DNA from 3 places in the Nocardioides sp. REDSEA-S30_B4 genome. Region 2 is predicted to be linked to each of the others. Evidence: predicted binding sites of a transcription regulator. Region 2 holds the regulator's gene; each other region holds the start of a gene.

Region 1 (10,520 bases), on a different contig from region 2:
TCGCCGAGGCCCTCGAGGCCCGCGGCGACGAGGTCGTCCGGGTCGACCTGATGCTGCCGATGGCGCACGGCTCCTCCAGCGCACCCGAGGACACCCACGCCCTCGACGTGCGCGAGGCCGCCTCGTCCGAGACCTGGGCCGGTCTGCTGCGCGGCGTCGACGCCGTGTGCCACCAGGCGGCCGTGGTCGGGGCGGGCGTCACGGTGGCCGACCTGCCGGCGTACGCCGCCCACAACGACCTCGGCACCGCCGCCCTGATGGCCGCGATGCACGAGGCCGGCGTGCACCGGCTGGTGCAGGCCTCGAGCATGGTCGTCTACGGCGAGGGCCGCTACACCTGCGCCGAGCACGGCGAGCAGGTGCCGGGCGTGCGCTCGCGCGAGGACCTCGACGCCGGTCGCTTCGACAACCCGTGCCCGGTCTGCGGGGGGCCGCTGGCCTGGGCGCTGGTCGACGAGGACGCCCGGCTCGAGCCGCGGTCGAGCTACGCCGCCTCCAAGGTCGCGCAGGAGCACTACGCCACCGCGTGGGTGCGCCAGGCCGACGCGGCGGCGGTGTCGCTGCGCTACCACAACGTCTACGGCCCGGGGATGCCGCGGGACACGCCGTACTCCGGCGTCGCGGCGATGTTCCGCTCCTCCCTCGAGCGCGGTGAGGCGCCGACGGTCTACGAGGACGGCGAGCAGATGCGCGACTTCGTGCACGTCACCGACGTCGCGCGCGCCAACCTCGCCTCGCTCGACGCGGTGCTCGAGGCGCCGGCGGGGCACCACCGCGCCTACAACGTCGCCTCCGGCCACCCGGTCGGCATCCGCCGGGTCGCCGAGCTGGTGGCGGAGGGGACCGGACGCGACCTCGCGCCGGAGGTGACCGGCGGCTACCGGCTCGGGGACGTGCGGCACATCGTGGCTTCGCCGGAGCGGGCGCGCGCGGAGCTCGGGTTCAGCGCGGAGGTGCTGCCCGACGTCGGGCTGACGGCCTTCGCCACCGCGCCCTTGCGTCCCTGAGGGTCCTCACCAGGTCGTGTAGGCCAGGTGCTGCACCGCGAGGGCCGTCACGACCTGCGCGAGCAGGGCGGGCGAGCGCCACCGGGGCGGCAGCAGCGCGACGGTGAGCGTCAGCCACGGCACGAACGGCACCCAGATCCGCTCGACCTCCGACTTGCTCATCCGTGACGCGTCGGCGGCGAGCACGACCAGCAGCATCGCACCGGCCAGCAGGAGGACGACGCGCTCGGGCTCGGGCAGCGCACGTTGTGCGTGCGGACGGACCCGGGTCACCAGCACGCCCAGCCCGCCCCACACGGCGGGGCCGGTGATGACGGCGAGGGCGGCGAGGTTGCCCCAGAGCCAGTACGACGCCGGGCGGATCGAGGCGATGCCGTCCCAGTAGCGCTCGTGCAGCACGGGGTAGGCCTCCCACCACGCGAAGCCGGCGACCGCGAAGCCGAGCACCGGCACCAGCGCTGCCGCCACGGTCACCGGGAAGACCGGCGTCCGCCAGGCTCGGCCGGCCGTGATGACGGCGAGCGCGACGAGCCCGACCAGCGGCATGCCGTAGGACATCAGCACCGAGCAGCCCAGGAGCAGGCCGGCCGCCACCGACCAGCCCCAGCGGCTGCATCGGTCGGGACCCTCGTCCCCGGGCCGGCTCGCGAGTGCGAGGCAGGCCAGTCCCCAGGCGACGACCGCACCGATCACCGCGTCCGCGGAGACCGCGACGAAGACGGCCACGGGGGACAGCGCGAGCGGCACCGCGAGCCGTCGGGCGAGGTCGTGGCCCGCGAGGGCGCGCAGCGTCACCAGCACCGCCACCGGCATCGAGGCGCCGACCACGGTGACCACGACACCGGCGGCCAGGTCGCCGCCGAGGCCCACCTGCACCAGCCCGACGAAGAACAGCAGCATCAGCGGCGGGTGCCCAGCGACGTGGGTCGGCCAGTTGCGGGGCGAGGCGTCGTAGGAGATGCGGTCGACGTACTCGGCCAGCAGCAGGCCCACGTCGTCGATCGAGCGCGCCGTGGGGAGGTACTCCACCGGGTGGCCCAGCACCCGCGAGAGCCCGCTCGGGCCGTCGACCAGGGCGAGGGCGAGGCACCACCCGAGCGCCAGGAGGTACGTCGCGAGCAGCAGGCCACGCCACGGCGCGACCCGCGCCCAGCGCACGCCCCACCACCAGCCGCCCAGGCCCAGCGCGATCGCCGGCAGCGTCCCGGGGCCGAACCACTGCGGGGCGAACCACCCGTGCAGCGGCGGGATCACCAGCTCCTCGACCTGGGAGCGCGGCGCCCGGGTGTGCACCTCCCAGCCGACCAGGTGCGGCACGGTGAACGCGGCGATCACCAGCAGCCCGACGAGCACGACGCCGACCGTCGCGGCGCGGTGGGACCCGGCGGTGGAGGGGGCTGCGGACGGGTCGCCGGACGGGTCGGCGGGCCGAGCGACCGCGGGGGAGGGCATGCCCGCGACTGTAGGGGGAGCCGCCCAGCGACCGCACCGCTCGACGAGGCGGTGTCACGAGGCCGTAAGAGTTGCCCCACCCCTGCGGTACCGGCCTCGGGCTACGGTCGCTGCCATGCCCGCACCCGACCCTGCCGTCCCGACGGCCGACCCGGTGGCCGGCCCCGTCGCGGACCTGGTGCTTCCGTGCCGGGACGAAGGCCCGGCCCTGGCGACGCTGCTGCCGCGGGTGCCGGCGCAGTTCCGAGTGATCGTGGTCGACAACGGCTCGACCGACGACACCGCCGCGGTGGCCGAGCGGCTGGGGGCCCACGTGGTGCGGGAGTCGACGCCGGGCTACGGCGCGGCCGTCCACGCCGGGCTGCTGGCCGCCACGCACGACCACGTCGCCTTCATGGACGGCGACGGCAGCTTCGACCCCGAGCAGCTGCTGCCGATGCTCGACGACGTGCGCTCGGGCCGCGCCGACGCCGCCCTGGGCCGCCGTCGACCGGTCGACCGCCGGGTCTGGCCCTGGCACGCCCGCCTGGGCAACAACATCATCGTCTGGTGGCTGCGTCGCCGCCTGAGCATGGCCGCCCACGACATCGCGCCGATGCGGGTGCTCGACCGACGCGCGCTGCTCGACCTCGACGTGCGCGACCGCCGCTTCGGCTACCCCGTCGAGCTGCTGCAGAAGCTCACCGTCGCCGGCTGGCGGGTCAGCGAGCACGACGTCGACTACCACCCGCGCGCCGAGGGCACCCGCTCGAAGGTCTCCGGGTCCGTGCGCGGCACGGTCCGTGCCGCCCGCGACTTCTGGCGGGTGCTGTCATGAGCGGCTCTCCCGTCGGCCCCGTGCGCGCACTGGTGCTCGCCAAGGCGCCCGTCGCCGGACGGGTGAAGACCCGGCTGGGCGCCGACGTCGGCCTCGAGCGGGCCGCCGAGCTGGCCGCGGCCGCGCTGCTCGACACCGTGGAGGCCTGCACGGCGGCGTACGGCGCGGAGCACTGCCACCTCGCGCTCGCCGGTGACCTCGCCGAGGCCGTCGACGGCCCTGCCCTGCTGGCCGCCACGCGGGGCTGGCACGTGCACCCGCAGCGCGGCGAGGGCTTCGACGAGCGGCTCGCCGCTGCGCACGCCGACGTCGCGGACTCGGGCCCCGGCCCAGTCGTGCAGGTCGGCATGGACACCCCGCAGCTGACCCCCGACCTGCTCCACCTCGTCGTCGCTGGGCTCGAGCGGCACGACGCCGTGCTCGGGCCCGCCGAGGACGGCGGCTGGTGGGTGCTGGCGCTGCGCGACCCGCACGACGCCGCGGTGCTCGCCGGGGTCGAGATGTCGACAGAGCGCACCCACGACGACACCCTGGCCGCCCTGCGCGCCCGCGGCCTGGAGGTCGGGACGGCGCCGGTCGAGCGTGACGTCGACACCGTCGCGGACGCCGACGTGGTGGCGGCCGCGTGCCCGTCCTCCCGCTTCGCCCGGGCGTGGCTGGGGGTGGACGCATGAGCCTGGCCGAGGAGGTCCCCGACCTGCACGACCGGTCCTTCAGCAGCCTCTTCAGCCACGCGCTGCGCGGGGTGCCGTGCCGGGTGCTCGGGCTCGACGGCGGGCCAACCGAGCTGCCGGTCCACGAGTGGACCCGCGCCGCGGACCCCCACGACGACGCCCTGCTCGCCGCGTGCGTCGGCGACACCCTCGACGTCGGCTGCGGTCCCGGGCGGCTCGCGCAACGGCTCGCCGAGGGACGCGACCGGCGGGTGCTCGGCATCGACGTCGTGCCGGAGGCCGTGGCCCAGACCAGGGCCCGCGGGGTGGCCGCGCTGCAGGGCAGCGTGTTCGACCCGGTCGTGGTGGAGCTCGCCGCGCCCGGCGTGCCGTCGACCACCCGGTGGGCGCGCCTGGAGCTGGCCGGCACGACCAGCCGCCCCTTCCGGTGGTCGGTGGTCGGTGTCGACGGCGTCCTCGGCCTCGCCCGGGCGACCGGCTGGTCGGTCACGACCCGCGCACCGTTCGCGCCCCAGCGGTGGCTGGCCGTCCTGGAGCGGCGGCCGTGAGCCTGCTCCCGGCACTCCGACGAGCGCCCCGCGAGACCTCGCACCTGCGCAGCGCCGCCGTCACGGCCCGCGTCGGGCGGTGGCTCGGGATCTGCTTCGGCATCGCGTTCCTCACCGGCCTGGTGAGCCACTACGCGCAGAACCCCACCCAGCCGGTGCCATTCCCCACCAGCCCGTCGTGGGGCTACCGCCTCACCCAGGGGCTGCACGTGACCACCGGCATCGCCTGCATCCCGCTGCTGCTGGTCAAGCTGTGGAGCGTCCTGCCCCTGCTCGTCCGTGGGCTGCCCAGCGGCTGGGCGGCCCGCGCCCGCGACGGCGCCGAGCGGGCCTCGATCGCCGTGCTCGTCTCGGCCTCGGTCTTCCTGCTCGTGACCGGGCTGCTCAACTCCACCCAGTGGTACCCCTGGGACTTCTCCTTCCGCCGCAGCCACTACGCCCTGGCCTGGGTCGCGATCGGCGCCCTGCTGCTGCACGTCGCCGTCAAGCTGCCCACCATCCGTGAGGCGCTCGGGCGCGACGTCGACGACACCGCCCTCGACCGCCCCGAGGCCGTGGTCCGTGGCGGGCTCAGCCGTCGCGGACTCCTGCGCTCGACCTGGGTCGCCGCGGGCCTGGCCGTGCTGGCCACCGCGGGCTCGACCGTCCCGTGGCTGCGGCGCGTGTCCGTCCTGGGGGTCCGCTCCGGCGACGGCCCGGGCGGCGTGCCGATCAACCGCACCGCGGCCGCGGCCGGGGTCGAGGAGTCGGCGTCGTCACCGGCGTACCGGCTGGTGGTGGCGCACGCTGGCACCACCGTCTCCCTGACGCGCGAGGACCTGCTGGCCATGCCTCAGCGCTCGGAGGAGCTGCCGATCGCGTGCGTCGAGGGGTGGAGCGCCTCCGCGGTGTGGACCGGCGTGCGGCTGCGCGACCTCCTCGACCTCGTCGACGCCCCGCGCGGCGCCGAGGTCGAGGTGACCTCGCTGCAGGAGCGGGGCGCGTTCCGCGCGACCCTGCTGCAGGGCAACTTCGCCGACGACGACCGCACCCTCGTCGCGCTCGCGCTCTCCGGCGAGCCGCTCGACCTCGACCATGGCTACCCGGCCCGGCTCATCGCCCCCAACCGGCCCGGCGTCCTGCAGACCAAGTGGCTCTCGAGGCTGGAGGCGGTCACGTGAGCGCCGGTGGGACGGGACGGGTGAGCCCCGGACGCGCGGTGCTCGGCGCCGCGGGCGTGCTGCTGGCGGCGTACGGCGCATGGCTGCTGCTGTCGCGCCAGGACCTGGACCGCAACCTCGACGTGGTCCTGTGGCTGGCCGGAGGGGTGGTCGTGCACGACCTCGTGCTGGGCTCGGTGGTGATCGCGGTGTCGCTGCTCGCCACCCGGCTGCTGCCGGCCGTGGCGAGGCCGGCTGCGGGTGCGGGCCTCGTGGTGCTGGGCAGCCTGACGGTGCTGGCGGTGCCGTTCCTCGGTGGGTTCGGACGCGAGAACGCCCCGGAGAACCCGACGCTGCTGGACCGTGACTACACCGCGGGCTACCTCGTGCTCGTCGCGACCGTCATCATCGTGGTCGTGCTGCCCGTCCTGCTCCACACGCTGCGCTCACGTCGCGCCGCGCCCGAGGGGACCGGGGGCCGCTGATGGGGCGGGTCCTGGTGGTCGACGACGACGTGACCGTGCGCGAGGTGGTCGTGTCCTACCTGCGCGCCCACGGCCACGAGGTCGAGGAGACCGGCGACGGCGAGGACGCGCTGCGGCGGATGGGCCCACCGGGCCAGGCGCCCGTCGAGGGCGCCCCGGACCTGGTGGTGCTCGACCTGATGCTGCCCGGCGTGGGCGGGCTGGAGGTGTGCCGCCGGCTGCGCGCGCTGCCCGACCGGCGCGCCGAGGTGCCGGTGGTGATGCTGACCGCGCTGGGCGAGGAGGGCGACCGGGTCGCCGGCCTCGAGGTCGGCGCCGACGACTACGTCACCAAGCCGTTCAGCCCGCGCGAGCTCGCGTTGCGCGTCGACTCGGTGCTGCGGCGCGCGGGAGTCGGTCAGGACCCCGAGCCGACCACCGTGCTCACCGACGGCGACCTGGTGCTCGACGTCTCGCGCCACGAGGTGAGGCGGGCGGGGGAGAGCCTCGCGCTGACGGCGCGTGAGTTCGACCTGCTGCGCTTCCTGCTGGCCCACCCCGGCACCGCGTGGTCCCGCGAGGACCTGCTGGAGCGGGTGTGGGGCTGGAGCGTCGGGGACCTGTCGACGGTCACCGTGCACGTGCGCCGGCTGCGCGAGAAGGTCGAGGCCGACCCGAAGCAGCCGGCCCGGCTGGTGACGGTCTGGGGCGTCGGCTACCGCTGGGAGCCCGCCCCCGCATGACGCAGGACAAGCTGCAGATCGTCGCGATGGCGGTCGCGGCCGCGCTGGCGGTCGGGACGCTCGGGCTGGCGGCCGCCTGGGCGGTGCGCCGGCTCTCGATCGCCTGGCAGCTGGTGCTGGTGGCCGTCGTGCCGGTGCTCGGCATGCTGGCCGGGGTGCTGGTCGTCGCCCGGGCGATGTTCATCTCCGAGCACGACCTCGGCGCCCTCACGCTGGTCGCGGCCAGTGCCGCGGTCGTCTCGGTCCTGGTCGCGGTCGTGCTATCGCGAGCGGTCGTGGTGTGGTCGCGCGGACTGGCCGAGGAGGTGCGCCGGGTCGGGGCGACGGCGGCGTACGAACCGGTGACCGCGCGGGGCCCGGCGGAGTTCCGCCGGCTCTCCGAGGAGCTGGCCGCCACGCACCACCGGCTGGAGGAGGCGCGGGCCCGCGAGGCGCGGCTGGAGGAGGCCCGGCTCGAGCTGGTGTCGTGGGTCTCCCACGACCTGCGGACCCCGCTGGCCGGGATGCGCGCGATGTCCGAGGCGCTGGAGGACGGGATGGCCGCCGACCCGGCGCGCTACCACCGCCAGATCCGCACCGAGGTCGACCGGATGAGCCGGATGGTCGACGACCTCTTCGAGCTCTCCCGCATCCACGCCGGCGTGCTGCGTCTGGCCCCCGAGCCGGTGTCGCTCGGCGACCTGGTGAGCGAGGCGATCGCGGCCGCCGAACCGGTCGCCTCCGCCCGCTCGGTCGGGGTCGGCGGCTCCGTCGATCCCGGCCTGGAGGTGCAGGCCGATCCTGGTGCGCTCTCCCGGGTGGTCGCCAACCTGGTCGGCAACGCCGTGCGGCACACCGCGCCCGGTGGTCGGGTCGACGTCCAGGGACGCCGGCTGCCCGACGGCGGTGTCGAGATGTCGGTGAGCGACGCCTGCGGGGGACTGGCCGACGAGGACCTCGTCCGCGTCTTCGACGTCGCCTGGCAGGGCTCCGCCGCGCGTACGCCGGAGCAGCAGCCGTCCTCGCGCGGAGCCGGCCTGGGGCTGGCGATCGTCGCCGGGCTCGTCGAGGCCCACGGGGGGACCGTGCGGGTCGACAACCAGCCCGCCGGGTCGCACGGGTGCGTCCCCGGCTGCCGGTTCACCGTCACGCTGCCCTGAGCCTCCGCCGGCCTCCTCCCCGACTGCCGGCGTGTCGTGCGTGTCGCGCGCCGGATCGAACAGGTGTTCGGCTACCGTGCTGTCCACAGGCATGACGCGGAGCGAGGCTCTCCACAGTGCACGACACGCTGATCAGGCGTTGTCGGTGGCTCCCTCTAGCGTCGTCGATGTGCCTGGCCCACGACGAGAGAAGAGGACGACACCCATGGCTGGTGGAGATCGCGACAAGGCGCTGGATGCAGCGCTCGCCAACATCGAGCGGCAGTTCGGCAAGGGCTCGGTCATGCGACTGGGCGACGAGACCCGCGCCCCCCTGGAGGTGATCCCGACCGGTGCCATCGCGCTCGACGTGGCGCTCGGCCTCGGCGGCCTCCCGCGCGGCCGCGTCGTGGAGGTCTACGGTCCGGAGTCCTCCGGAAAGACCACGGTCGCCCTGCACGCCGTGGCCAACGCCCAGCGTGCCGGCGGCATCGTCGCCTTCATCGACGCCGAGCACGCGCTCGACCCGGAGTACGCCAAGGCCCTCGGTGTCGACACCGACGCCCTGCTGGTCTCCCAGCCCGACTCCGGTGAGCAGGCGCTGGAGATCGCGGACATGCTGATCCGCTCCGGTGCGCTCGACCTGATCGTCATCGACTCCGTGGCCGCGCTCGTGCCCCGCGCCGAGATCGAGGGCGAGATGGGTGACAGCCACGTGGGTCTGCAGGCCCGCCTGATGAGCCAGGCGCTGCGGAAGATGACCGGTGCGCTCAACAACTCCGGCACCACCGCGATCTTCATCAACCAGCTGCGCGAGAAGATCGGCGTGATGTTCGGCTCGCCGGAGACCACCACCGGTGGTCGCGCGCTGAAGTTCTACTCCTCGGTCCGCCTCGACGTGCGCCGCATCGAGACGCTCAAGGACGGCCAGGAGATGGTCGGCAACCGCACCCGCGTCAAGGTCGTCAAGAACAAGGTGGCCCCGCCGTTCAAGCAGGCCGAGTTCGACATCATGTACGGCAAGGGCATCTCCCGCGAGGGTGGCCTGATCGACGTGGGCGTCGAGGCGGGCCTGGTCCGCAAGGCCGGCGCTTGGTACACCTACGAGGGCGACCAGCTCGGCCAGGGCAAGGAGAACGCGCGCACCTTCCTGCGCGACAACCCCGACCTGGCCAACGAGCTGGAGAAGAAGATCCTCGAGAAGCTCGGGGTCGGCCCGACCGTCGACGCCGAGGCGCCCGCCGACCCGATCGGCGTGGATGACTTCTGATCGCTGCTGAGCTTGCGAAGCAGCGATGTCGGTGGTCGAGCGAGCGGCACGGCTGAGCTTGCGAAGCCGTGACCCGCGTGTCGAGACCTGGGACGCGCCAGCGGACTCGCTGATGGTGGTCGAGCGAGCGGCGCGACTGAGGGACGAAGTCGCGACCCGCGTGTCGAGACCTGGGTCGAAGTGCTCAGGCACCGGCCTTCGAACACCAGCGCCTGGACCTACGAGCTGATCGGAGACACCGGCCCGTGGACCCCGAGACCCGTCCCGCCCCTGACTGGGCGGGCGACGTCAGCCTCGGCGTGGACGCCTGGACGGGCGCCCGCGAGGCGAAGCAGGCACGCGACCGCGCCCAGCCGCCACCGGAGGACCCGGTGGCGGCGGGGCCGGACGCCGACCCCGAGCAGGTCGCGCGCACGATCCTGCTCGACCAGCTGACCGGGCGGGCCCGCAGCCGCAAGGAGCTCAGCGACAAGCTGCGCTCCAAGGACGTCCCCGAGGACCTGGCGACCCGGCTGCTCGACCGCTTCGAGGAGGTCGGCCTGGTCGATGACGAGGCGTTCGCCCGCAGCTGGGTCGCCGGTCGGCAGTCGGCCAAGGGCCTGGCCCGCCGGGCGCTGGCCCAGGAGCTGCGCCGCAAGGGCGTGGACGACGAGGTCGCCCGCGAGGCCCTCGACGAGCTCGAGCCGGAGCAGGAGGAGCAGGCCGCGCGCACCCTGGTGCGCAAGAAGCTGCGCTCGCTGAGCCGTGTCGACGACGTCACCGCCACCAGACGGCTGGTCGGCATGCTGGCCCGCAAGGGCTACGGCTCGGGCATGGCGTTCGCCGTGGTCCGCGACGAGCTCTCCCGAGCCGGCCGCGACGACCCGACCGACGACGGCGACCTGGACTGACCCGAGCCGACCGTCCTGTCCGTCGAACCGGCGTATCAATGCGCCGGTTCGATCCGTCGCTCCCGCCGAGCCGGCGCACCCTTGCGTTGGTTCGCGCTCGCCGCGAGCGGTGCGTGATCCACGGTCGAGCACGACGAACGCGTTGAGATCTCCCCGCCGTCGTTGCACGGGCCCCGAAGTGCCTGCACTGCGGCAGATCAGTGCGCGCTGACGCGCGCGCACCAGGCGGCAGAAGAGCGCGCGCGGCCGCGCACGCTAGGCGGCAGGAGAGCGTGCGATTCCTTGGCCTAGAGGTCTGGACGCGCTCTGCGAACATGTGACCGTGGAACAGACTGAGGACGGGTGTTTCGCCGTCAGCGCGGACGAGATGCGGATCCTGCGCCAAGGGCTCTTCGTCA
Region 2 (10,520 bases):
ACTCGGTCGGGAAGTCGGCGAAGCAGATGGAGATGTCCATCGCGGTGATGATGAACTCCACCGCCTTCGCGAACAGCTCGGCGTCGAAGGTGTCGTCGTCCTTGAGGAACTTCAGGAGGTTCAGCGAGGCGAGGTTGCACGAGGAGTTGTCCAGCGACATGTACTCCGAGCACGGGTTGGACGCGGTGATCCGCCCGGTCTCGGGGTTGGTGTGCCAGTCGTTGATCGTGTCGTCGTACTGCAGGCCCGGGTCGGCGCACTCCCACGCGGCGGTGGCGATCTTGCGCCACAGGTCGCGGGCGTCGACGGTCTCGATGACCTCGCCGGTCTTGCGGGCGCGCAGACCGAAGTCGGTGCCCTCCTCGACCGCGCGCATGAACTCGTCGCTGACGCGCACGGAGTTGTTGGCGTTCTGGTACTGGACCGAGGTGATGTCGTTGCCGCCGAGGTCCATGTCGAACCCGGCGTCACGCAGAACGCGGATCTTGTCCTCCTCGCGGGCCTTGGTCTGCACGAACTCCTCGATGTCGGGGTGGTCGACGTCGAGGACGACCATCTTCGCCGCGCGACGCGTGGCGCCACCGGACTTGATGGTGCCCGCGGAGGCGTCGGCACCACGCATGAAGGAGACCGGGCCCGAGGCGGTGCCGCCGGAGGAGAGGAGCTCCTTGGAGGAGCGGATGCGGGAAAGGTTGAGGCCGGCACCGGAGCCGCCCTTGAAGATGAAGCCCTCCTCCTTGTACCAGTTCAGGATCGAGTCCATCGAGTCGTCGACGGAGAGGATGAAGCAGGCCGAGACCTGCTGCGGGCTCGGGGTGCCCACGTTGAACCAGACCGGGGAGTTGAAGGAGAAGTACTGGTTGACCAGCAGCCAGGTCAGCTCGTGCTCGAAGAGCTCGGCGTCGGCGTCGGTGGCGAAGTAGCCGTGGTCGATGCCGGCCTTGGTGTAGGTCTTCACCACGCGGTCGATGAGCTGCTTGAGGCTCCACTCCCGCGCCTCGCTGCCCACCGCGCCGCGGAAGTACTTGGTCGTGACGATGGTCGAGGCGTTGACCGACCAGGTGGAGGGGAACTCCACGCCCTTCTGCTCGAAGACGGTCTCGCCGGTCTTCCAGTTGGTCTGGACGACGTCGCGGCGCTCCCAGGTCAGCTCGTCGTAGGGGTGGGTACCCTCGGTGCTGAAGACGCGCTCGATGACGAGGCCTGCTCCGGCCTTCGCCTGCGATCCTGCGCCGCTCACCGTCTCGGTCATGGTGGTGCTCCTCTGTTCCCGGTCTGAGGGGTGGGGTGGTGGGTCGTCGGTGGCCAGTCTCGGTCCGGCCACCGACAGTCGTGCTGCGCTGGTGCGCGGGTGGTGGGGAGAGGGATTGGTGCGCCCGGCAGGCAGCTTCCCCACTACCTGCCGGGCGGTCTGTGTCAGCCCGTGGGCTGAGGGGCGGGCTCGGGGTCTCGAGACGGTCGCGGGGCGACCTCCTCGACCGCCGAGGCCACGTCGCCGGTCTCGCGCAGCATCGCGATCTCGGCCTCGAAGTCCGCCGCGGAGCTGAAGGCCCGGTAGACGGAGGCGAAGCGGAGGTAGGCGACCTCGTCGAGGCGGCGCAGCGGGCCCAGGATGGCCAGCCCGACCTCGTGGGCGGGGATCTCGGCGGCGCCGGCGTTGCGCAGCGCGTCCTCGACCTCCTGGCCCAGGCAGGCGAGCTGGTCCTCGGAGACCGGTCGGCCCTTGCAGGCCTTGCGGACACCGGAGACAGCCTTCTCGCGGACGAACGGCTCGGTGGCGCCCGAGCGCTTGACCACGGTCAGCTGCATCAGCTCGACGGTGGTGAACCGTCGCTCGCACGTGGAGCAGGTACGCCGGCGGCGGATCGACCCGCCGTCCTCGGCGACCCGCGAGTCGAGCACCCGGGTGTCGGTGGCTCGGCAGTACGGGCAGTGCACAGCGAGGCTCCTTCACGTGATCGGATGGTCGAAACGGGTCGCGGGCGCGGCAGCGACACCCCTGGCTCAGGGGTGTGCAGTCGATGTGGAGATCGGGGCTCTCCCTGTGGAGAACCACGAGGGAGATGTGAGTCTTCCACCCCGGCTCTGTGAACTAGATGTGGATAACTACATCCGTGTAAGTACTAGATGTAGTGGGAACCGTACGCCTCGATCACTAGGCACGCAAGTGGACCGACGAGATTGACGTCATCTGGATCACACCCGTCGCAAAGCCGCAGGTCAGCGCCCTGTCGGCGCATCGAGTCACCGCCAGGACGGGCGTGTCGCGACCTTCACGGGAGGGCCGCAGACCGGCCAGGGGCGAGGGTCAGACACCCACCCGGTCGGCTCCGCGGACCCCGCGGGTGATGAGGAACCCGAACGCCGTCGCGAGGACGTACATGAGGATCGAGTAGACCGCGGCGGGGATCGCCACCTCGGTGCTGTCGAGCACCGAGAGGGCGATGGTCAGCGCCACGGTGGTGTTGTGGATGCCGACCTCCATCGAGCTGGCCACGGCCTGCGGCTGCTCGAGGCGAGCCAGCCGCGCGCCGGCGTACCCGAGGCTGAGGCTGAGCACGCACAGCAGGCCGGTGACCAGGCCCACCTGCCGCAGGTAGTCCCCGAGGTTCTCCCGCTCCCCCAGCAACGCACCCACGGCGACGGCCACGAGCACCACGATCGAGAAGACCCGCACCGGCTTGTCGGCACGCGCGGCGAACTCCCGCGACCAGCGGCGCACCAGCATCCCGACAGCCACGGGGACCAGCACGATGGCGATGACCTGCACGACCTTCGACCACTGCAGCCCCAGGTCGCCGTCGGTGTCGAAGTAGCCGATGGCCAGGTTGGTGACCAGGGGGATCGTCACGGCCGCCAGGACGGAGTTGATCGCCGTCAGCGTGATGTTGAGCGCGACGTCGCCGCGGAAGAGGTGGCTGAACAGGTTGGCGGTCGTGCCGCCCGGTGAGGCCGCGAGCAGCATCACGCCCACCGCCAGCAACGGGTCGAGGTCGAAGGCGACCACCAGGCCGAAGGCGATGACGGGCAGGACCAGCACCTGCAGCCCCAGGGCGACCACCACCGCGCGCGGGGTGCGCGCCACCCGTCGGAAGTCACCGACCTCCAGGGAGAGGCCGAGCCCGAACATGATGATCGCCAAGGCGATCGGGAGACCCACGCTGATCAGCACCGAGTCGTTCATCAAGACCTCCGCACGTGTGACTGGCGCCACAGTGAAGCACGGCCGGCGGCAGCGGGCCTCGCGACTCGACGGAGTCGGGCCTGCGGGTCGTCAGGGCGCGGAGTCCTCCGCGAGGTCGATGGAGAACCACACCGTCGTGCCGCCGGCGTCGTGCTCGGAGCCCCACCGGTCGGTCATCGCCTCCACCAGCATCAGGCCCCGGCCGTAGACCACCAACGGGTCCTCGCCATCCAGCGGGGCCACCACGTCGGCGCCCGCCCCGAAGTCGCGCACGACCACGGTCAGGACGGCCTCCTCGACCGAGATGCGCAGGTCCGCGACGGTCCGGGCATGGTGGACGGCGTTGGTGACGACCTCGGACAGGCACAGCTGGGCGGTCTCGACGATGTCGTCGTCGACGCCCCAGTGGCGCAGCTCCGCCGCCAGGAACGCCCGGGCCTCGCGCGGCGCGGTGGGCTCGGGCAGCAGGCGCAGGCTGGCGGTGCGTCCGGCGTGCTCCACCGCCGACCCGCCGTCCAGCACCTCCTCGAGCGCGTCGTCGGCGTGACCGGAGCGGCGGGCGCTCACCTCGTGCAGCGCCGCCGAGGTACGCCGGGCCAGGCCCTCGAGCTGCTCACGCTGCTCGGGTCCGAACTCCTGCGGCCGGTCGTAGAGCAGGAACAGCCCTCCGAGCCGGGCGCTCGCGCCCAGCAACGGGACGACCGCGGCCGCGACGTTGCCCGCCGCTGTCTCCTGCTCGGCCAGCCAGGGCCAGCGCTCCTCCAGCGTGGTGAGCGCGGCCAGGATCGGGCGGCCTGTGCGGACCACATCGTTGAGCGGCACATCGTCGTAGGCGTCGATGTGGCACCAGTCCAGCTCGGTCGGCGGCCCCTCGCCGCGGCGGACCGAGCAGAAGCGCAGCCGCCGCCCGCCACCCTCGGTCAGCGCCACCGCCACCCGCGCGACGTCCGGGAGGGCCACCAGGTCTGCCACCACTGCGCGCACCACGTCGTGGACGACGACGGCACGCTCGACCTCGACCTCGAGGTGGGCCATCGGGGCCTCGGCGTCGGACACGGCGCCAGGCTAGCCACGCGCACCATCCCCCCGACAGGGTCCTCCAGCCCGTCCAGCGGGCCGTTCGTCCCCCTCGCGCGCCCGTCGCGAACCCCCCGAGAACCCGGCCGTGAACCCGGCCGCCCCGGCGGTTCGGCCGCGTGACTCCTGGGGCCATCGGGAACAATGGCGCGGTGGCCGGGAGCACGGGGAAGCACGGATCGCACAGCGGCCCGCGCCCGGACCAGCCACACCGGACCCGGCGACTTCTCGTCCACGCCGTCGGCGTCACCGCGCTGGTCGTCGCCTGGGGATACCTCGTGTGGGCCGCCATCGACTTCGGCACCACCGCCCGCGAGGGCAGGGCCGCCGCCTGGTGGTTCCTGGCGCTCGCCTCCCTCGGCGCGATGGCCTGCCTCTTCGCCGGACTGATGCTCGCGGCTCGCCTGCTGCGCATCCTGGGGCTCGTGGCGCCCGCGGCCGCCCCGGGCGAGGACCCGGCGCCGCCACGACCCAAGGGGGGCAAGCGGGCCGCCCGCTGAGCATGTCGTCGCCCCTGCAGACGACGGGCGCCGGAAGGGTCTGACTGACGTCAGTCCCACCGTGAGGATCGCGGTCGAAGGTTCGAGCGCGAACCCGAAGGTCTGACTGACATCGGTCAGACCTTGCAACCCCAGACACCACCGAGGGGCGGGCCCGCCGTGGGCCCGCCCCTCGTCTTCCCCGTGGTTTCGCCGGCCGGGGTCGAATCGACCGGCGAAGTCTGGTGGCTGCCTGTGCTGCCGAAACGCTCGGTCGCTCAGCCGGCGGCCGGCACCCGCAGGCGCTGACCGGCGACGAGCATGCCGCTGTCGAGGTGGTTGAGCTGCTGGATCGTCGACATCATGTCGCGCACGTCGCCGCCCTCGGCCCGCGCCGAGGCGATGTCCCACAGCGTCACACCGGTGCCGACGACGATCGTGTCGGTGGGCACGGGCTCGCCCTTCTCCGAGGTCGCGACAGAGCCGCCGGCGAAGGCGACCGCGATCGCCACGGCCACCAGCAGGCCGACCACGAAGACGGCCAGGCGACCGCGGCGGGTCAGTCGGACGTGTCCGGCCGTCGAGGGCCCAGCGCCGAGGCGGGTCGAGGTGTGGACTGCGGGAAGGACCATGGTGCTCATCGGGATCTCCTGGGGAAGTCGGAGTGGGTCTGCGAACCGATGTCTACCGACGACCACCGACAGTCCCGATCAGGGAGGACCGGGAGGGCCTGGGGCCGACGGCTCGACCACCAGTTCGATCGAACACGTGTACGAGACTAGATCAGGTGTTCGAACGAGATCAAGGGGTCGAGCGAACAAATGTTCGACCCCCTCCGACGAGCAGCGCGGGTCAGCCCCGCCGCAGCGCCCGACGCCCCTGCGCCGCGAAGAGCGCGGTGCCCTTGGCGGCGACCCCTGGCGCCAGGGAGATCGTGCGCATCAGGGCGCCACGCCAGACCGGCACCGTGCGGACGACCCGGCCGGTGCCCACCAGTCCCACGGCCAGCTCGGCGATCTCCTCGACGGTCAGGATGCGACCACCGGAGTGGACCAGGGCCGCTCCGAGCCCCTCGGGGTCCTGCTCGTCGAGCATCGCCGTCTGCACCCCGTCGGGGCAGATCGCGTGGACCCGCACCCGGCGCGGCGACTCGGCCGCCACGGACATCGTGGCCGACACGGTGGCGGCCTTCGTCGCGGCGTACACGCTGTAGCCCGGCACCGGACCGAGCCCGGACAGCGAGGCGGTGTTGACGATGTCCCCGGAGCCGTCGCCGCCGGGGCCGGCGAAGGCCTCCAGCGCGGCGCGCATCCCCCACAGCACACCCAGGAGGTTGACCTCGACCAGGCGTCGCACCTGGTCCTCGGAGAGCTCGGAGAGGCGGCCGTCGTCACCGACCCCCGCGTTGTTGAACCACGCCGCCAGCCGACCGTGCCCGGCCGCTACCTCTGCGACATGGCGGTGTGCCGCCGGGTCGCGCACGTCGTGGGCCAGCCCGGCGACCGCCCCGATCTCGGCCGCGGTCGCCTGGACGGCGGCCGCGTCGACGTCGGTGACGACGACGGCGTACCCCTGTGAGACGAGGCGCTCGGCGATGCCACGACCGATGCCGCGTGCCGCGCCGGTCACCACCGCGCTGCGTCCGGTCGGGGCGGTGGGGACGGTAGGAGGCGTCATGGCCCGAGTGTGCTCGACACGCCGATTCGAACACATGTTTGATCACGGGATGGATCAGTCATAGCGTGGGCACACCACGACGCAGGCCGTGCCGCCGGGACCCGCTCCCCCGGTGGCCGTGACGAGGAGGACCCCCATGGCGACCAGCCACGACGACGCCGCCCCCGGCGTGAGCGCGCTCCCCGACGGCCCGCCCGACGCCAGCGGCCTCACCCCGCGCCAGACCAAGGTGCTCGAGACGATCCGCGACTCGGTGGCTCACCGCGGCTACCCGCCCAGCATGCGCGAGATCGGACAGGCCGTCGGCCTGACCAGCACCTCTTCGGTGGCCCACCAGCTCAAGGTGCTCGAGGAGAAGGGCTTCATCAAGCGCGACGGCAGCCGCCCGCGCGCCCTGGAGGTCTTCCTGCCCGAGTCGATGGCCGCCCGCCGTGCGATCTCCTCGGCCGGCGAGAGCTCTTTCGACGAGACCGGCGTCGGCGACACCCTGCCCGCCGCGTCCTACGTGCCGATGCTCGGCCGGATCGCCGCCGGCGCGCCGATCCTCGCCGAGGAGCAGGTCGAGGACGTCTTCCCGCTGCCCAAGCAGCTCGTCGGTGACGGCCAGCTCTTCCTCCTCGAGGTGCGCGGTGAGTCGATGATCGACGCCGCGATCTGCGACGGCGACTACGTCGTGATCCGCCAGGCCAACACCGCCGAGAACGGTCAGATGGTCGCCGCCATGATCGACGGCGAGGCGACGGTCAAGACCTTCTCCCGCAAGAACGGGCAGGTCTGGCTGATGCCGCACAACGAGGCGTTCGAGCCCATCGACGGCACCCACGCCACGATCCTCGGCATCGTCACCGCGGTCCTGCGCAAGGTCTGAGGGGTACGCCGGCGGCGGGTGGGTCTCGACGCCCGCTCGTCGCTGGCGCGCCTCGCACCTCGACCATCTCGCGACCCCCGGGTGAACGGACGGTGCTCACACCGTCGAAACCGTCACGAAACACCGGGCTGTGTCGTTGGATGGGGCGTGACCTCGACGAAGACCACGCCGACCACCCCCACCACGGCTCCCCCCGCCTCGTCCTCGCTCCCCCGCCGCACCGTCCTCGCGACCGGCGCCGCGGGAGCCGCCGCCGTCGGCGTGCTCGGCACCGGCGTACGCGCGGCCGACGCCGAGGAGTCCGGGCAGACCGGCGCCGCCGATCGCGGGAAGGCCGGTCACGAGGTCTTCCAGCACGGTGTCGCCTCCGGCGACCCGCTGCCGCGGCGCGTGGTCATCTGGACCCGCGTCACCCCCACGCCCTCGGCGACCCCCGGCTCGGGCAAGGGCAAGCCGGTCACGGTGACCTGGCAGGTCGCGAAGGACGCGAGGTTCAACAAGATCGTCCGCAAGGGCAGGTTCCGCACCAGCGCGGGTCGCGACCACACCGTCAAGCTCGACGCCAAGGGCCTCAAGCCAGGCAAGGAGTACCACTACCGGTTCATCGCCCTGGGCCAGAAGAGCCCCGTCGGGCGACTGCGCACCGCACCCCGCAAGCGGGCCGCACTGGACAACCTGCGCTTCGGTGTCGTGTCCTGCTCCAACCTCGAGGCCGGGTTCTTCACGCCCTACCGCGCCCTCGCAGCGCGCCAGGACCTGCACGCGATCCTGCACCTGGGCGACTACCTCTACGAGTACCCCACCAGCGGCTACGGCATGGGCCAGGACAACGTCGTGGTCCGCCCGCACGACCCGCCGCACGAGATGGTGAGCCTGGAGGACTACCGCCGCCGGCACGCCAGCTACAAGCTCGACCCCGACCTGCAGGCCCTGCACGCGCGCTACTCCTGGATCCTCACCTGGGACGACCACGAGGTCACCAACGACCAGTGGAAGGCCGGCGCGGAGAACCACGACGAGTCCGAGGGCGACTACAAGAAGCGGCGCGCCCGCGCCCACCGCGCGTACGACGAGTGGATGCCGGTCCGCATGGACGGCACCGCCGCGCTGGGCGACGGCACCCGTTTCTACCGCCGGATGCGCTTCGGCCAGCTCGCCGAGGTCTCCATGCTCGACCTGCGCACCTACCGCGACGAGCAGGCCGCCCTGCCCGGCGTCGACGCCACCGTCAGCGACCCGTCCCGCTCGATCACCGGCAAGAAGCAGATGGCGTGGCTCAAGGAGTCGCTGACGCGCGGCGACCACGCCCCGCAGTGGAAGGTGATCGGCAACCCGGTGATGATCGCGCCGGTCACCTTCGGCGACCTGCCCAACGACCTCATCGACCCGATCAACGACGTGACCGGCATCCTCCCCGCCGACGGGGCGCCCTACAACGTCGACCAGTGGGACGGCTACACCGCCGATCGGCGCGAGGTGCTCGGCCACATCCGCGACCACCAGGTCAAGGACGTCCTGTTCGTCACCGGCGACATCCACTCCGGCTGGGCCTGCGAGCTGCCGATGGACACCTCCACGCAGCCGCTCTACGGGGACTCCTACGGCGTGGAGTTCGTGTGCTCCTCGGTCACGTCCAACAACCTCAAGGACATCACCGGCGCCCCGCAGCTGACGCCGCTGGTGGAGACGGCGATCCTGGCCAACAACCGGCACATCAAGTACCTCGACTTCGACAACCACGGGTACTCCGTCCTCGACATCACCCCCGAGCGGGCGCAGATGGACTGGTACGTCATCGGCGCCCGGGACGACGCGAACACCTCGATCGAGTGGTCGACGTCGTACGAGACGATCGCCGGGACCGGCCGGGTCACCGCCGTCGACGCCCCCTTGGAGGCGTGATGTGCCAGGACGCCCCCCTCACCGGCTCCCCCGAGCGCGCCGCCCGGCGGCTCGAGGAGATCCGCGCCAGCCGTCGGACCGTCCTCACCGCCGCCGCGTCCGGCCTGGCGTTCTCCAGCGCTCTCGGCGCGGCTGCCCCGGCCGACGCCGCGAGCCCGAGGACCAAGAAGCGCTGCTACGTGCTGGTCACCGACGGCTGCCGCCCCGACGAGATCGAGCCGACCCTCACGCCCAACCTGCACGCGCTGCGCGAGGGCGGGATGTGGTGGCCGCGGGCGACCTCCATGCCGGTCATGGAGACGATCCCCAACCACGTGATGATGATGACCGGCGTGCGGCCCGACCGCTCGGGCGTGCCGGCCAACTCCTTCTACGACCGCGAGCTCGGCGAGATCCGCGACATGGACCAGCCCAGCGACATCCGGGTCAAGACGATCATCGAGCGGCTCAACAGGCGTGGCTTCACCACCGGCACGGTGCTGAGCAAGGAGTACCTCGTCGGCGTCTTCGGCGAGCGGGCCACCCACCGCTGGGAGCCCGAGCTCTACATCCCTGTCTCCGGTCACGCACCGGACCTGCTGACCTACAACGCGCTCACCTCGATGGTCGAGGAGCTCGACCCGCACCTGGTCTTCGTCAACCTCGGCGACATCGACCGGGTCGGCCACACCGACTTCACCGGCACCAACCTGCGGCTGCTGCGGCAGGCGGCGCTGCTCGACACCGACCTGCTCGTCGGGCAGTTCATCGACGGGCTGAAGTCCAGCGGTGCGTGGGAGCACTCGATGGTCATCGTCCTCGCCGACCACTCGATGGACTGGTCGATCCCCACCAACGTGATCACGCTGCAGGGCGCGATGGACGAGGACCCGCTGCTGGCAGGCAACGTCGTCATCGCCGACAACGGCGGCGCCGACCTCGTCTACTGGACCGGCCCAAAGGGCAAGCTCGACAAGGCGGTCAAGCGCATCCAGCAGATCGCCGAGGCGACATCGGGCGTGCTGAAGGCCTGGGACCGGCGTACGCCGTGGCTGCGGCTGGGCCCGGAGTCCGGCGACGTCGTGGTGTTCTGCCAGGCCGGCTGGCGCTTCTCCGACCCCAACCCGGTCACGAACAACCCGATCCCCGGCAACCACGGCCACCCCGCGACCCGGTCGATCCCGTTCTTCATCGGCGGCGGGCACCCCGCGGTCAAGGCCGGCAAGGTCTCCTCCGCCCACGCCCGCACCGTCGACGTGGCGCCCACCGTGGCGAAGTTCTTCGGGATGCGCACGCCGAAGAAGAGGTACGACGGCAAGCCCCGGATCTGAGGTCGACCACAGGAGCGGTGAGC
Region 3 (10,520 bases), on a different contig from region 2:
GCTGGCCGCCGAGCTGTGCCGCGACCTGCTCGACGCCGGCGCCCCGGGGCTGCACTTCTACACCCTGAACCGGTCCAAGGCGACGCTGGAGATCTTCGAGAAGCTCGACGTCCGGCCCTGACGCCTCGGCCCTGACGCCTTGGTCCGGGCGCGCCCTCGTCGAGGAGGGCGTCAGGCGGGGCGTCAGACGGGGCCGATGCGCTCGGCGACGAGCGCGGCGGAGAGGCCGACGAACGGCAGCCCCGCGCCGGGCGTCGCGTGCGCGCCCGCGGTGTGCAGATGCGGGATCGGGGTGTCCGGCCCGAGGCGTGCGCGGACGGTGCTGCGGCCCTGCCAGAGCACCCCGAGCGGCGAGCTGCCCCACAGCTGGACGAGCTCGCGGGGGCTGCGGTCGACGCGGTGCACCAGCTGTGCGCGGACGTCGATGCGGTGCCGGGCCAGGGCACGCAGCAGGTCCTCGGCGATCTTGCCGCGCCCGTGGATGGTCCAGGCGTGGCGTCCGTCGGGTGCGTGGCCGCCGGTCCGGACCACGAGCAGCGGGTCGCCGTGCAGCACCACCTCGTGCGGCAGGTCGGGCACGTCGCCCTCGAGACCGACGTGGCAGACCACCGGCGGGATCGCGGGCATGGTGCGCTCCACGAGCGGTGCGAGGGAAGGGAGGCCCCGTGGGTCGACGGCGACGACGACCTCGTCGGCGTCGATGTCGCCCTCGTCGGTGCGCACCGCCACGGCGCGGCCCTCGCGCAGGACGACGTCGCGGGCGGGGGTGCCGCGCAGCACCGTGACCCCGCGGGTGGCGAGCCGGGCGCCGAGGACCTCTGTGATGCGTGCCATGCCACCGGGGACGTGCCAGGTGCCGAACCGCTGCTCGAGGTAGGCCACGAGCCCCATCCAGGCGGGGACGTTGCGCGGGTCGTGCCCCTCGGCGAGGAACGGGAAGGTGGCCAGGTCGCGCAGCCGCTCGTCCTTGAGGGTCTTCTTCAACCGCTTGTGCAGCATCTCGCGGGAGTCGAAGCGCCGGCGCACGGCGTCGGGCAGGGCGGCGCGCTGCCAGGGGTGCTCGAAGTAGTGCTGGCGCAGCACCTCCCAGTCCTCGGTGAAGGAGTCGACGTGGGCGGCCCAGCGCTCGCCGAGGCCGGGCTCGAGGGCGTCGAGGGCGCGCAGCTGCCCGGCGCGAGAGGTCGGCAGCGCCAGCGTGGTGTCGTCCTCGAAGCGGTGCTCGCGCACCAGGTCGAGCGGCTCGAGGTCCAGCTCGCGCTCGAGGGGACGCCCGGTCTTGCGGAACAGGTCGCGCAGCACCGCCGGCAGCAACGTGTACGACGCTCCCGCGTCCCACGTGAAGCCCTCCTCGCTCACCGAGCCGAGGGCGCCGCCGAGGTCGGGGGAGCGCTCGAGGAGGGTGACCTCGTGGCCGGTCTTGGCCAGCCGGGCGGCGACGGCCATCCCGCCGAAGCCGCCGCCCACGACGACGACGCGGCTCACGCCGACGCGTCCTCGGGCCCCACGTGGACCTCGGTCGCCCCCGTCATGGCCAGCAGCTCGGCGTACGTCGTGGAGAAGACGGCGGCGGGATGGCCGGCCGCGGCCCAGATCTCGTCGAACGTGGCGAGGTGGCGGTCGAGGTACGTCGGCACCGGCGCCGGGTGAGCCAGCGGCGAGACCCCGCCGATCACCTGGCCGGTGTGCTCGCGCACGAAGTCGGGGCTCGCGCGCTTGAGCCTCGGCACCCCGATCCGCGCGGCGGTGGCGGTGACGTCGACCCGGTGTCCCCCGGAGGTGAGCACCAGGACCGGACCCTCGCCGCTGTCGAAGAGCAGGCTGTTGGCGATCGCACCGACCTCGCAGCCCAACGCCTCGGCGGCCAGCGCGGCGGTGTGCACCGAGTCAGGCAGCGTGACGATGCGACCGGTCCCGCCCAGGCGCTCGTGCTCGGCGCGGAAGCGGGCGATGCCCGGGTGCTCGCTCATGCCCGCACCCTAGCCAGCGCCACCGCTGGCCGAGCGAGGAGCGCCGGCCCTCACCGCTGGTCGAGGTGCGAGGAGCGCCAGCCACCCACCGCTGGTCGAGGTGCGAGGAGCGCCAGCGACGAGCCACGAGACCTGGCGACCCCTGGCTGCACGTCGGCTCCCTGTGGGTGCGTCGAGTCCCGAGCCGTAGAGTCTGATGCGTGAGCACCGACCTCGACGACCGCCCTGTGGAGGCGCCTGCGGCCCACCGGATCTCGCTGGCGCTGCTGGGGACCTTCCTGGGCCTCGGCCTGCTCACCGTCGCCCTGGTCGGGCTGCTGCGCGAGCGGATGGTGCTCAACTGGGCCGAGGGCCACCGTGACGCTCGCGAGATCGTGGCGCAGCGCGGCCTGGACTACCTCATGGACGAGCGGCCGATCGCGGTGCCGCAGTTCTTCGCGGTGGCGTCCGTGCTGTTCGTGACCGTCGCGGCGCTGGTGGTGGTCCTCACCATGTTCTACGCCCACGGCCACCACTGGGCTCGTGTCTGCCTCACCGTGCTGCTGGTGATGACCGCCGTGGCCACCGGGTCGGGCATGCGCGTCGACCCGCCGACCACCTTGCTGCTGCTCAGCTACCTCGCGATCGCGCTCATCGTGGCGCTGCTGGTCGCCATGTGGCACCCGAGCACCTCCGAGCACCTGCGCGCCACCCGCTCCCGGGTCGACCACGGCGCGGTCTGAACCCACCGCCGGCTGCTCGCCGGCCGTGCGCGAGCGACCTCTCGGCCGTGCGCGAGCGACCTTTCGGCCGTGCGCGGGCGACCTCTCGGCCGTGCGCGGGCGACCTCTCGGCCTCATCCGGCGCGGTGCTCGACCACCCGGCTGCCGGCACCGCCGGGGACGGTGGTGCCGGCGCCCACGGCATGGGGCACCAGGCCCAGTGACTGCTCGACGACCGCGAGGAACCGGTCGGCGTCGCGCACCAGGTCGTCGGCCTCGCGCTCGGTGACGGCACGCCGCGAGCCGGCCTCGGCGGCGGCGCGCTTGGCCGCCCCGGCGGAGAAGAACGTCGCCCACTCCGCGAGCTCGGGGGCGACCTCGGTCAGCAGCACCCAGGCGTTCTTCTGGCGCCGTCCCCGGGTCGGCTGGGGCCGGGCGCGGGCGGCGAGCAGTGCGGCCGCGGCACGCAGCGCCGCGACGTGGGCGCAGGCGTAGCGGGTCGGGACGTCGCGCGAGGCCGTGGCCTCGGCGAGCGACTCGGCCGCGCGGGCGAGGTAGGAGTGGGTGGTGGCGGGCAGCAGGTACGGGGTCTGCGGGGACATCTGTCTCTCCAGGTCTGGGGTGCTGTCGTCAGGGGGCGGGTCAGTCGGTGCAGCCGACGAGCTGCCAGCGGCCCTCGGCGGTGTCGTGGGTCAGCTCGAGCACCCCGGTGGTCGGGGTGGCGGGCTCGTGGGGCCCCTGTGAGGTCTGCAGCCCCTGGGGCCCGGGGCGGCCGGGGCCGCGGCCGGCCTCCACCCGCCAGACCTCCCGCTCACCGAGCAGCTCCTCGAGCAGGGCGGTCCCCCCGTCGGAGGTGGAGCCGCGGGCTCCAGCCCCGCTCTCCTCGGAGCCGATGACCGCGTGCACGTGGGCGTGCTGCCACCAGGGACCGGTCTCCACCCAGTGCGCGACCACGGCACGCACCTTCCACAGCCGTCCCCGCCACAGCAGCTGGGCCGGGCCCTCGCCGGGGCAGCCGGGGACCGGGCCGCGGCGCACCTCCACGGGCTCGTCGTAGCGTCGCATCCTCACTCACCGTCCTCCTCCCGGGCGCGTCGTCCCGGGCTCCCTCGACCCCTCGTCGATCGAACGGATGTTCGAACATCGACGACGGTACTCCCAACCTCCGACAGTCCGTCAAGGACTTGACCGGCCGCGCTCGGGCGGGGTTACGCTGACGCCTTCTTCGAACACGTGTTCGACGCTTCCGGGTCTACGGAAGAGCGTGCGAGCGGCGGTCGAGGAGCTGTCCGGGGTCGAGCCGAGACGAGACGAAGGAGCGAGCCGTGCGCGACCCGTTCCCCCACCTGCACGTGGCCTCCGGCTACTCCCTGCGCCACGGCGCCTCGCTGCCCCCGCGCCTGGTGGAGCGGGCCGTCGAGCACGGCATGGACCTGCTGGGTCTCACCGACCGCGACGGCACCTACGGCGCGGTGAAGTTCGCCAAGGCCTGCCAGGTCGCCGGCATCTCCCCGGTCCTCGGCGTCGACCTCGCGTACCGCCCGAGCACACCGGGCGCGCCGGGCGACGGCCCGGCGGGGGAGCCCGGCAGCCGCCGTCGTACGCCGGTGCGCGGAGGTGCCTTCCGCGACCCGCGGCTGCCGCGGGTGACCCTCCTCGCGCACGCGGCCGGTCCCGGGGGCGGCCGCGGCGGCTGGGCCGCGGTGTGCCGGATCCTCTCGGCGACCCACCTCGCCGGCGAGCGCGGCACGCCCGTGCTCGACCCGGAGGCCCCCGAGGTCGCCGCGCTGCTGGGCTCCGGCGACGTGGTCGTGCTGCTCGGCCCCGGATCGCTCCTCGGCCCGGCGCTGGAGGGGCGCCGCGACGACCTGGTCCGTGCCGAGCTGGCCCGCTGGCGCGCGCTGGTGCCGACCGGCTGCCTGCAGGTCGAGCTGGTCCACCACCGGCTGCCCGGCTCCGCGGCCCGCGCCGCCCACCTGGCCCGGGTGGCCGCCGAGGCCGGGCTGCCCACGGTGCTGACCAACCAGGTGCGCTACGCCGAGCGCCGCGACGCCGCCACGGCCGACGTGCTCGACGCCTCCCGTCGGCTGGTCGCGCTGGACCGGCGTCACGTCGACCGCACCAACGCCGAGGGACACCTGAAGTCCGGGCCGCAGATGCGCCAGGTGGCCGACGAGGTCGCGCACGCCGCCGGCGGCGGACCCTCCGACGCCGCCCGGCTGCTGGCCCGCACCCGCGCGCTGGCCGAGCGCTGCGCCCTCGACCCCCGCGGCGACCTCGGCCTGGGGGAGGTGCACTTCCCGGAGTTCGAGCTCGCGCGAGGCCCGAGCGTGCTCGGCACTCGCGATGACGGGCGGAGTGCTGACGCGGACACGTTGCTCCGCCTGCGCTGCGAGCAGGCGATCGGCGGCCGCTACGGCAGCAGCGGCCTGGCGGTGGTGTGGAAGCGCCTCGACGACGAGCTCGGGGTGATCCGCGACCTCGGCTACGCGTCGTACTTCCTCACCGTCGGCGACGTCACCGACCTGATCAAGGACCTCGGTGTCCGGGTCGCGGCCCGCGGCTCGGGCGCGGGCAGCCTGGTGACCTACCTGCTCGGCATCTCCGGGGTCGACCCGATCCGCCACCAGCTGCTGATGGAGCGCTTCCTCTCCCCGCTGCGCCAGGCGTTGCCCGACATCGACGTCGACGTGGAGTCCGCGCGCCGCACCGAGGTCTACGAGGCGATCCTCGACCGCTACGGCGGCGAGCGCTGCGTGTGCGTGTCGATGATGGACACCTACCGGGTGCGGCACGCCGTGCGCGACGTCGGTGCCGCGCTGGGCATGCCGCCGTTGGAGACCGACGCGATCGCCAAGGCCTTCCCGCACATCCGCGCGCGCGATGCCCGCACCGCGCTGCGCGAGCTGCCCGAGCTGCGCGCCAGCGGGCTGGGGGAGCAGCGGCTGGACCTGATGTTCCAGCTCGTCGAGCGCCTCGACGGCCTGCCGCGGCACGTGGCGGTGCACCCGTGCGGGGTGCTGCTCTCCGACGCCACGCTGCTGGACCGCACTCCGGTGGAGGCGTCGTTCGCGGGATTCCCGATGAGCCAGTTCGACAAGGACGACGTCGAGGACCTCGGGTTGCTCAAGCTCGACGTGCTCGGCATCCGGATGCAGTCCTCGATGGCCCACGCGGTGAACGAGATCAGGAGGCTCGAGGGCGTCGAGGTCGACCTCGACGACCAGCAGCAGGTGCCCCACGACGACCCCGCGACCTACGAGATGATCTCGACCGCGCGGACGCTGGGGATCTTCCAGATCGAGTCGCCGGGCCAGCGCGAGCTGGTCGGCAAGTCCGGCATCGAGACCTTCGAGGACGTCATCACCGACATCTCGCTGTTCCGCCCCGGGCCGGTCAAGAGCGACATGATCACCCCCTACCTCGAGGTCAAGCAGGGCTGGAAGGCCGCGCGCTACCTCCACGACGACCTGCGCCCGATCCTCGGCCCCACCCGCGGGGTCGTGGTCTTCCACGAGCAGGTCATCGAGATCATCAGCCGCTTCGCCGGCGTCACGTTCGCCGAGGCCGACGAGAAGCGGCGCGCGCTCGGTGACCGCGAGGGCATGGCCGAGACCAAGGTGTGGTTCTTCCCCCGCGCCCTGGGGCGCGGCTACCCCATGCACGTGGTGGAGGAGGTCTGGTCGGTGCTGGAGGCCTTCGCCTCCTTCGGGTTCTGCAAGGCCCACGCGGCCGCCTTCGCGCTGCCGACCTTCCAGTCGGCCTGGCTCAAGGCGCACTGGCCGGCGCACTTCCTGGCCGGGGTGCTCACCCACGACCCCGGCATGTACCCCAAGCGCCTGATCCTCGAGGACGCCCGTCGCTGCGGCATCGAGGTGCTCGGCCTCGACGTGGGCCGCAGCGGCAGGGAGTACTCCGTGGAGGTGCTCGACGAGGGCCCCGGGCCCGGTCCCGGGGTGCCGTGGTGGACCGACCAGCAGCCCGAGGGCGCCAGACGCTGGGGCATCCGGCTCGCGCTCTCGGAGGTCAAGGGCATCAGCGAGGCCGAGGTCGACCGGGTCGTCGCGGCCCGGCCCTACCACTCGCTCAGCGACTTCTGGCACCGCGCGCGGGTCTCCCGCCCGGTCGTGGAGCGGCTGGTGCTGGCCGGTGGCTTCGACGCGACCTACGGGCTGGGGGACACCTCCGGCGCCGACGTACGCCGGCGAGGCACCGTCACCCGACGTGACCTGCTCCTGCAGGTGGCCGAGCTCGACCGGCACGGCCGCGCGGTCGAGCGCGCCGCCCGGGGCCGCAGCACCGGAGGTGCGGCGGGCCGGCGCTCCCGCACGCCCGCCCGCTCGGTCGCGGTGGCCGACGCGGCCGCGGCCCGCAACTCCAGCGACGCCGAGGTGCGCGAGCGCCAGCGCGGGGCGGAGTCGGTGGGGGAGCGCGACCTGCGCGGCGACCGGCGTCCCGCGGACCTCGGTGCCGGCTACCGCGACGACTCCGGCACCCCCGTCCGCGACGGGATCTGGGGCCGCTCCTCGGCCCAGGCCCGCACCGCCCCGCCCCCGGAGCCGGTGGAGTCGGTCCAGCTGGCCCTCGACCTCGGCGACGCGCCCGGCGACGGCGAGCTCTCGGGGCTCCCCGAGATGACCGCGGAGGAGCGGATGCGCGCGGAGTTGGAGATCCTCGGCCTCGACGCCAGTCGGCACGTCGTCGACACCTACGGCCCCTTCCTCGATGCCCTCGGGGCGACCCGCAGCCGCGACCTGCTCGGGCAGCGCAGCAAGGCCGAGCTGCTGGTCGCCGGGGTCAAGGTCGCCACCCAGACCCCGCCGATCCGCTCCGGTCGACGCGTCATCTTCCTGACCCTCGACGACGGCACCGGTCCGGTCGACGCGACCTTCTTCGAGGACGCCCAGGGCCCCTACGCCGCCACGGTCTTCCACTCCTGGCTGCTGGTGGTGCGCGGCGAGCTGCGCCGTACCGGCCACCGTGGGGTCTCGCTGCGCGCCACCGGCTGCTGGGAGCTGCCCGCCCTGCACCAGACCTGGCGCGGCGGCGGCCTCGAGGCGGTGCGCGCCGAGATGGCCGTGGTCCCCGGCGGGTTCGGGGGCGTCGGGGTGGAGCGCGCGGGCGCCGGCGCGGCCGAGAGCCGGGCCTCGCGCCCGGTGATGGCCCGACCGCCGGACTTCTCCGAGGAGCCGCAGGACGGCCCGACCGCGGGAGGCATGGGTCGGCGCCGGGTGCTGGTGCACTCCAGCGGCTTCAAGCTCTCGCCGTACGCCGACATCAAGCCGGCCGGCGACGACACCCGCGACGTCGCCCGCAAGCTGTGGCACCGCAGCCCGGGGAGCCCGGGATGACCCGGCCCACCGACGCCCTAGGGTGGGGGCCATGCCAGGTACCGACCGGCCCGAGCAGCGTCGCGCCAACGCCCGTACCGCCGTGGTGTGGGAGGCCCTGCGCGGCCTCCTCGACGGCGAGCCGCTCGACGTCCTCGACATCGGCGGCGGCACCGGCGTCTCCGCGGTCCGGATCGCCGGCATGGGCCACCGCGTCACCGTCGTCGACCCCAGTCCCGACGCGCTCGCCTCGCTGGGCCGCCGCGCCCGCGAGGAGGGTGTCGAGGTGGTCGCCCACCAGGGCGACCTGTCCAGCCTGCTCGCGCCTGCGGGCCCCGTCGCGCCCGGCAGTGCCGACCTGGTGCTGTGCCACGGCGTGCTCGAGCACGTCACCGACGCCGCCGGTGCCCTCGCCACGCTGCACGAGGTGCTGCGCCCCGGCGGCGCCCTGTCGCTGCTGGTCGCCCAGCGCCACGCCGCGGTCATCGCGCGGGCCATGGCCGGTCACTTCGGCCAGGCGCTCGCCCTGCTCGCCCCCGCGTCGGCGGCCAGCACCGAGCCCGGTCGTGCCGGCCGGCGCTTCACCCGCGACGAGCTCACCGACCTGCTCGACGCCGCCGGTCTGCGCACCGAGACCGTCCACGGCGTCCGCGTCTTCGCCGACCTGGTCCCCGGCTCGCTGCTCGACCTCGAGCCCGGTGCCACCGCAGCCCTGCTGGAGCTGGAGCAGGCCGTCGCCGAGCGCCCGGAGTACCTCCCCCTGGCCACCCAGCTCCACCTGCTCGCCCGCGCCTGACTCGCCTGACTGCCGAGAGGTCACTCACGCACGGCCGAGAGGTCGCTCGCGCACGCTCGGGACGTCACTGACGCACGGGCGGTGGCGGCCATGACCGACACCCCGGTCCTGCACGTCGACATGGACGCGTTCTACGCCTCCGTCGCCACCCGTGACCGCCCCGACCTGCGCGACGTGCCGGTCATCGTCGGCGGCGGCCACCGCGGTGTGGTCCTCTCGGCCAACTACCTCGCCCGGGAGCACGGCGTGCGCTCGGGCATGCCCTCGGCGCGCGCCCGCCGGCTCTGCCCGCAGGCGGTGATCGTCAGCCCCGAGCACGACGTCTTCGGCACCGTCTCCGCCGCGGTCGTCGAGACCCTCCGGCGGATCACGCCGGTGGTGGAGGTGGTCTCCATCGACGAGGCGTTCCTCGACGTCCGCGGGTCCGTACGCCGCTGGGGGACCCCCGAGGAGATCGCCGACCGAATCCGCGCCACGGTCCACGACGAGCAGGGCATCACCTGCTCGGTGGGGGTGGCGGCGTCGATCTCGGTGGCCAAGCTCGCCAGTCGTCGGGCCAAGCCCGATGGTGTGGTGGTGGTCCCTCCCGAGGAGGTCACGACGTTCCTGCACCCCCTCGACGTGGGGGAGCTCTACGGGGTGGGTGAGAAGACCCGCGCGATGCTGCACCGGCTGGGGCTCATCACGGTCGGCGACGTCGCGCACACCCCGCTGCGCACCCTCCAACGCGCCGTCGGGCAGGCGCTGGGCAGCCACCTGCACGAGCTGGCCTGGGGCCAGGACCGCCGGGAGGTCGTGGCCAAGCAGACGCCGGTCTTCGGGATCGGGGGAGGTGCGGATCCGGAGAAGTCGATGGGCGCGCAGCAGACCTTCTCCCGCGACGTCGACGACCGCGAGGTGGTGCTGCGCGAGATGCTGGCGCTCACCGGCACCGTCGCGCGGCGGATGCGGGTCGCCGGTGTCGCCGGCCGGACCGTGTCGATCACCGTGCGCTTCGCCGACTTCACCACCCTCACCCGCTCCCGGACGATGCCCGAGGCCACCGACGTCACCCAGGACGTCTACCGCACCGCCGTGGCGCTCTTCGACGCTCTCGGCCTCCAGCGCGCCCGGCTGCGCCTGGTGGGGGTCCGGGTGGAGGGGCTGGTGCCGCGCGAGAGCGTGCACCGCCAGGCGCTGCTGGGGGAGCGTGACCACGGCTGGTCCGACGCCGACCGGGCCGTCGACCGCGCCGCCCGACGCTTCGGCAGCGCCGCGGTGCGTCCCGCCAGCCTGCTGGGGTGAGCACGTCGAGCCGGCGTGTTGAGAGGCCGGCTCGACCTGGAGGGGATGCCGGACCGGCGCAACCTCCGGAAGGACTGGCCGTCGCGGCGTGGAAGGGGCGCCGAACCGGCGTATTGATACGCCGGTTCGGCGTGAAGATCGTGTGCCGGCCGGCGCCGGTCGGGACCAGTGGCCCCAAAATGGGTGCATCCCTACCATGCGCGCGACGGCCTGCCTAGACTTGTGCCGTCGGCCACGGGGACGAGGCCGTGCACCAGGCGAGCACCATGGAGGAACCGTGCCACTCTCGGAAGAGGAGCTGCGACTGCTCGAGCAGATGGAGCGCGCCCTCTCCGAGGAGGATCCCAAGTTCGTCTCCACCCTGCGCGGCACCTCGCTGCGCCGCGCCGCCCGGCGGCGCGCGGTGCTGGCCGGCGCTGTGTTCGTCCTCGGAGTCGTCCTG

The links. Region 2 encodes LexA, which represses DNA repair genes until DNA is damaged. Its sites were predicted from a motif close to TCGAACANNTGTTCGA; they were not measured.
Region 1: recA (recombinase RecA) is a predicted target of LexA. The motif match lies at 8,039-8,054, and genes of this name have one in related genera.
Region 3: A6R01_RS04230 (DUF6504 family protein) is a predicted target of LexA. The motif match lies at 3,894-3,909, and genes of this name have one in related genera.

Annotation. Positions count from the first base shown of each region.
Region 1 covers NZ_LUPI01000091.1:1,972-12,491, reverse strand. Annotated here, with positions in the region: gene A6R01_RS16100 (NAD(P)-dependent oxidoreductase) at 1-1,007, shown strand, start outside; gene A6R01_RS16095 (hypothetical protein) at 1,014-2,459, opposite strand; gene A6R01_RS16090 (glycosyltransferase family 2 protein) at 2,575-3,276, shown strand; gene A6R01_RS16085 (TIGR04282 family arsenosugar biosynthesis glycosyltransferase) at 3,273-3,950, shown strand; gene A6R01_RS16080 (class I SAM-dependent methyltransferase) at 3,947-4,498, shown strand; gene A6R01_RS16075 (molybdopterin-dependent oxidoreductase) at 4,495-5,658, shown strand; gene A6R01_RS16070 (hypothetical protein) at 5,679-6,122, shown strand; gene A6R01_RS16065 (response regulator transcription factor) at 6,122-6,844, shown strand; gene A6R01_RS16060 (HAMP domain-containing sensor histidine kinase) at 6,841-7,983, shown strand; gene recA (recombinase RecA) at 8,189-9,232, shown strand; gene A6R01_RS16050 (regulatory protein RecX) at 9,478-10,122, shown strand; gene A6R01_RS16045 (hypothetical protein) at 10,445-10,520, shown strand, end outside.
Region 2 covers NZ_LUPI01000007.1:32,881-43,400, reverse strand. Annotated here, with positions in the region: gene A6R01_RS01510 (vitamin B12-dependent ribonucleotide reductase) at 1-1,252, opposite strand, end outside; gene nrdR (transcriptional regulator NrdR) at 1,417-1,938, opposite strand; gene A6R01_RS01500 (bile acid:sodium symporter family protein) at 2,309-3,184, opposite strand; gene A6R01_RS01495 (ATP-binding protein) at 3,275-4,240, opposite strand; gene A6R01_RS01490 (hypothetical protein) at 4,414-4,761, shown strand; gene A6R01_RS01485 (LysM peptidoglycan-binding domain-containing protein) at 5,019-5,381, opposite strand; gene A6R01_RS01480 (SDR family oxidoreductase) at 5,593-6,417, opposite strand; gene lexA (transcriptional repressor LexA) at 6,554-7,285, shown strand; gene A6R01_RS01470 (alkaline phosphatase D family protein) at 7,433-9,187, shown strand; gene A6R01_RS01465 (alkaline phosphatase family protein) at 9,187-10,497, shown strand.
Region 3 covers NZ_LUPI01000012.1:50,957-61,476, reverse strand. Annotated here, with positions in the region: gene metF (methylenetetrahydrofolate reductase [NAD(P)H]) at 1-121, shown strand, start outside; gene A6R01_RS04250 (FAD-dependent oxidoreductase) at 184-1,482, opposite strand; gene A6R01_RS04245 (YbaK/EbsC family protein) at 1,479-1,967, opposite strand; gene A6R01_RS04240 (hypothetical protein) at 2,168-2,689, shown strand; gene A6R01_RS04235 (SAV_6107 family HEPN domain-containing protein) at 2,803-3,270, opposite strand; gene A6R01_RS04230 (DUF6504 family protein) at 3,311-3,733, opposite strand; gene dnaE (DNA polymerase III subunit alpha) at 3,994-8,019, shown strand; gene A6R01_RS04220 (methyltransferase domain-containing protein) at 8,051-8,794, shown strand; gene dinB (DNA polymerase IV) at 8,885-10,078, shown strand; gene A6R01_RS04210 (DUF3040 domain-containing protein) at 10,356-10,520, shown strand, end outside.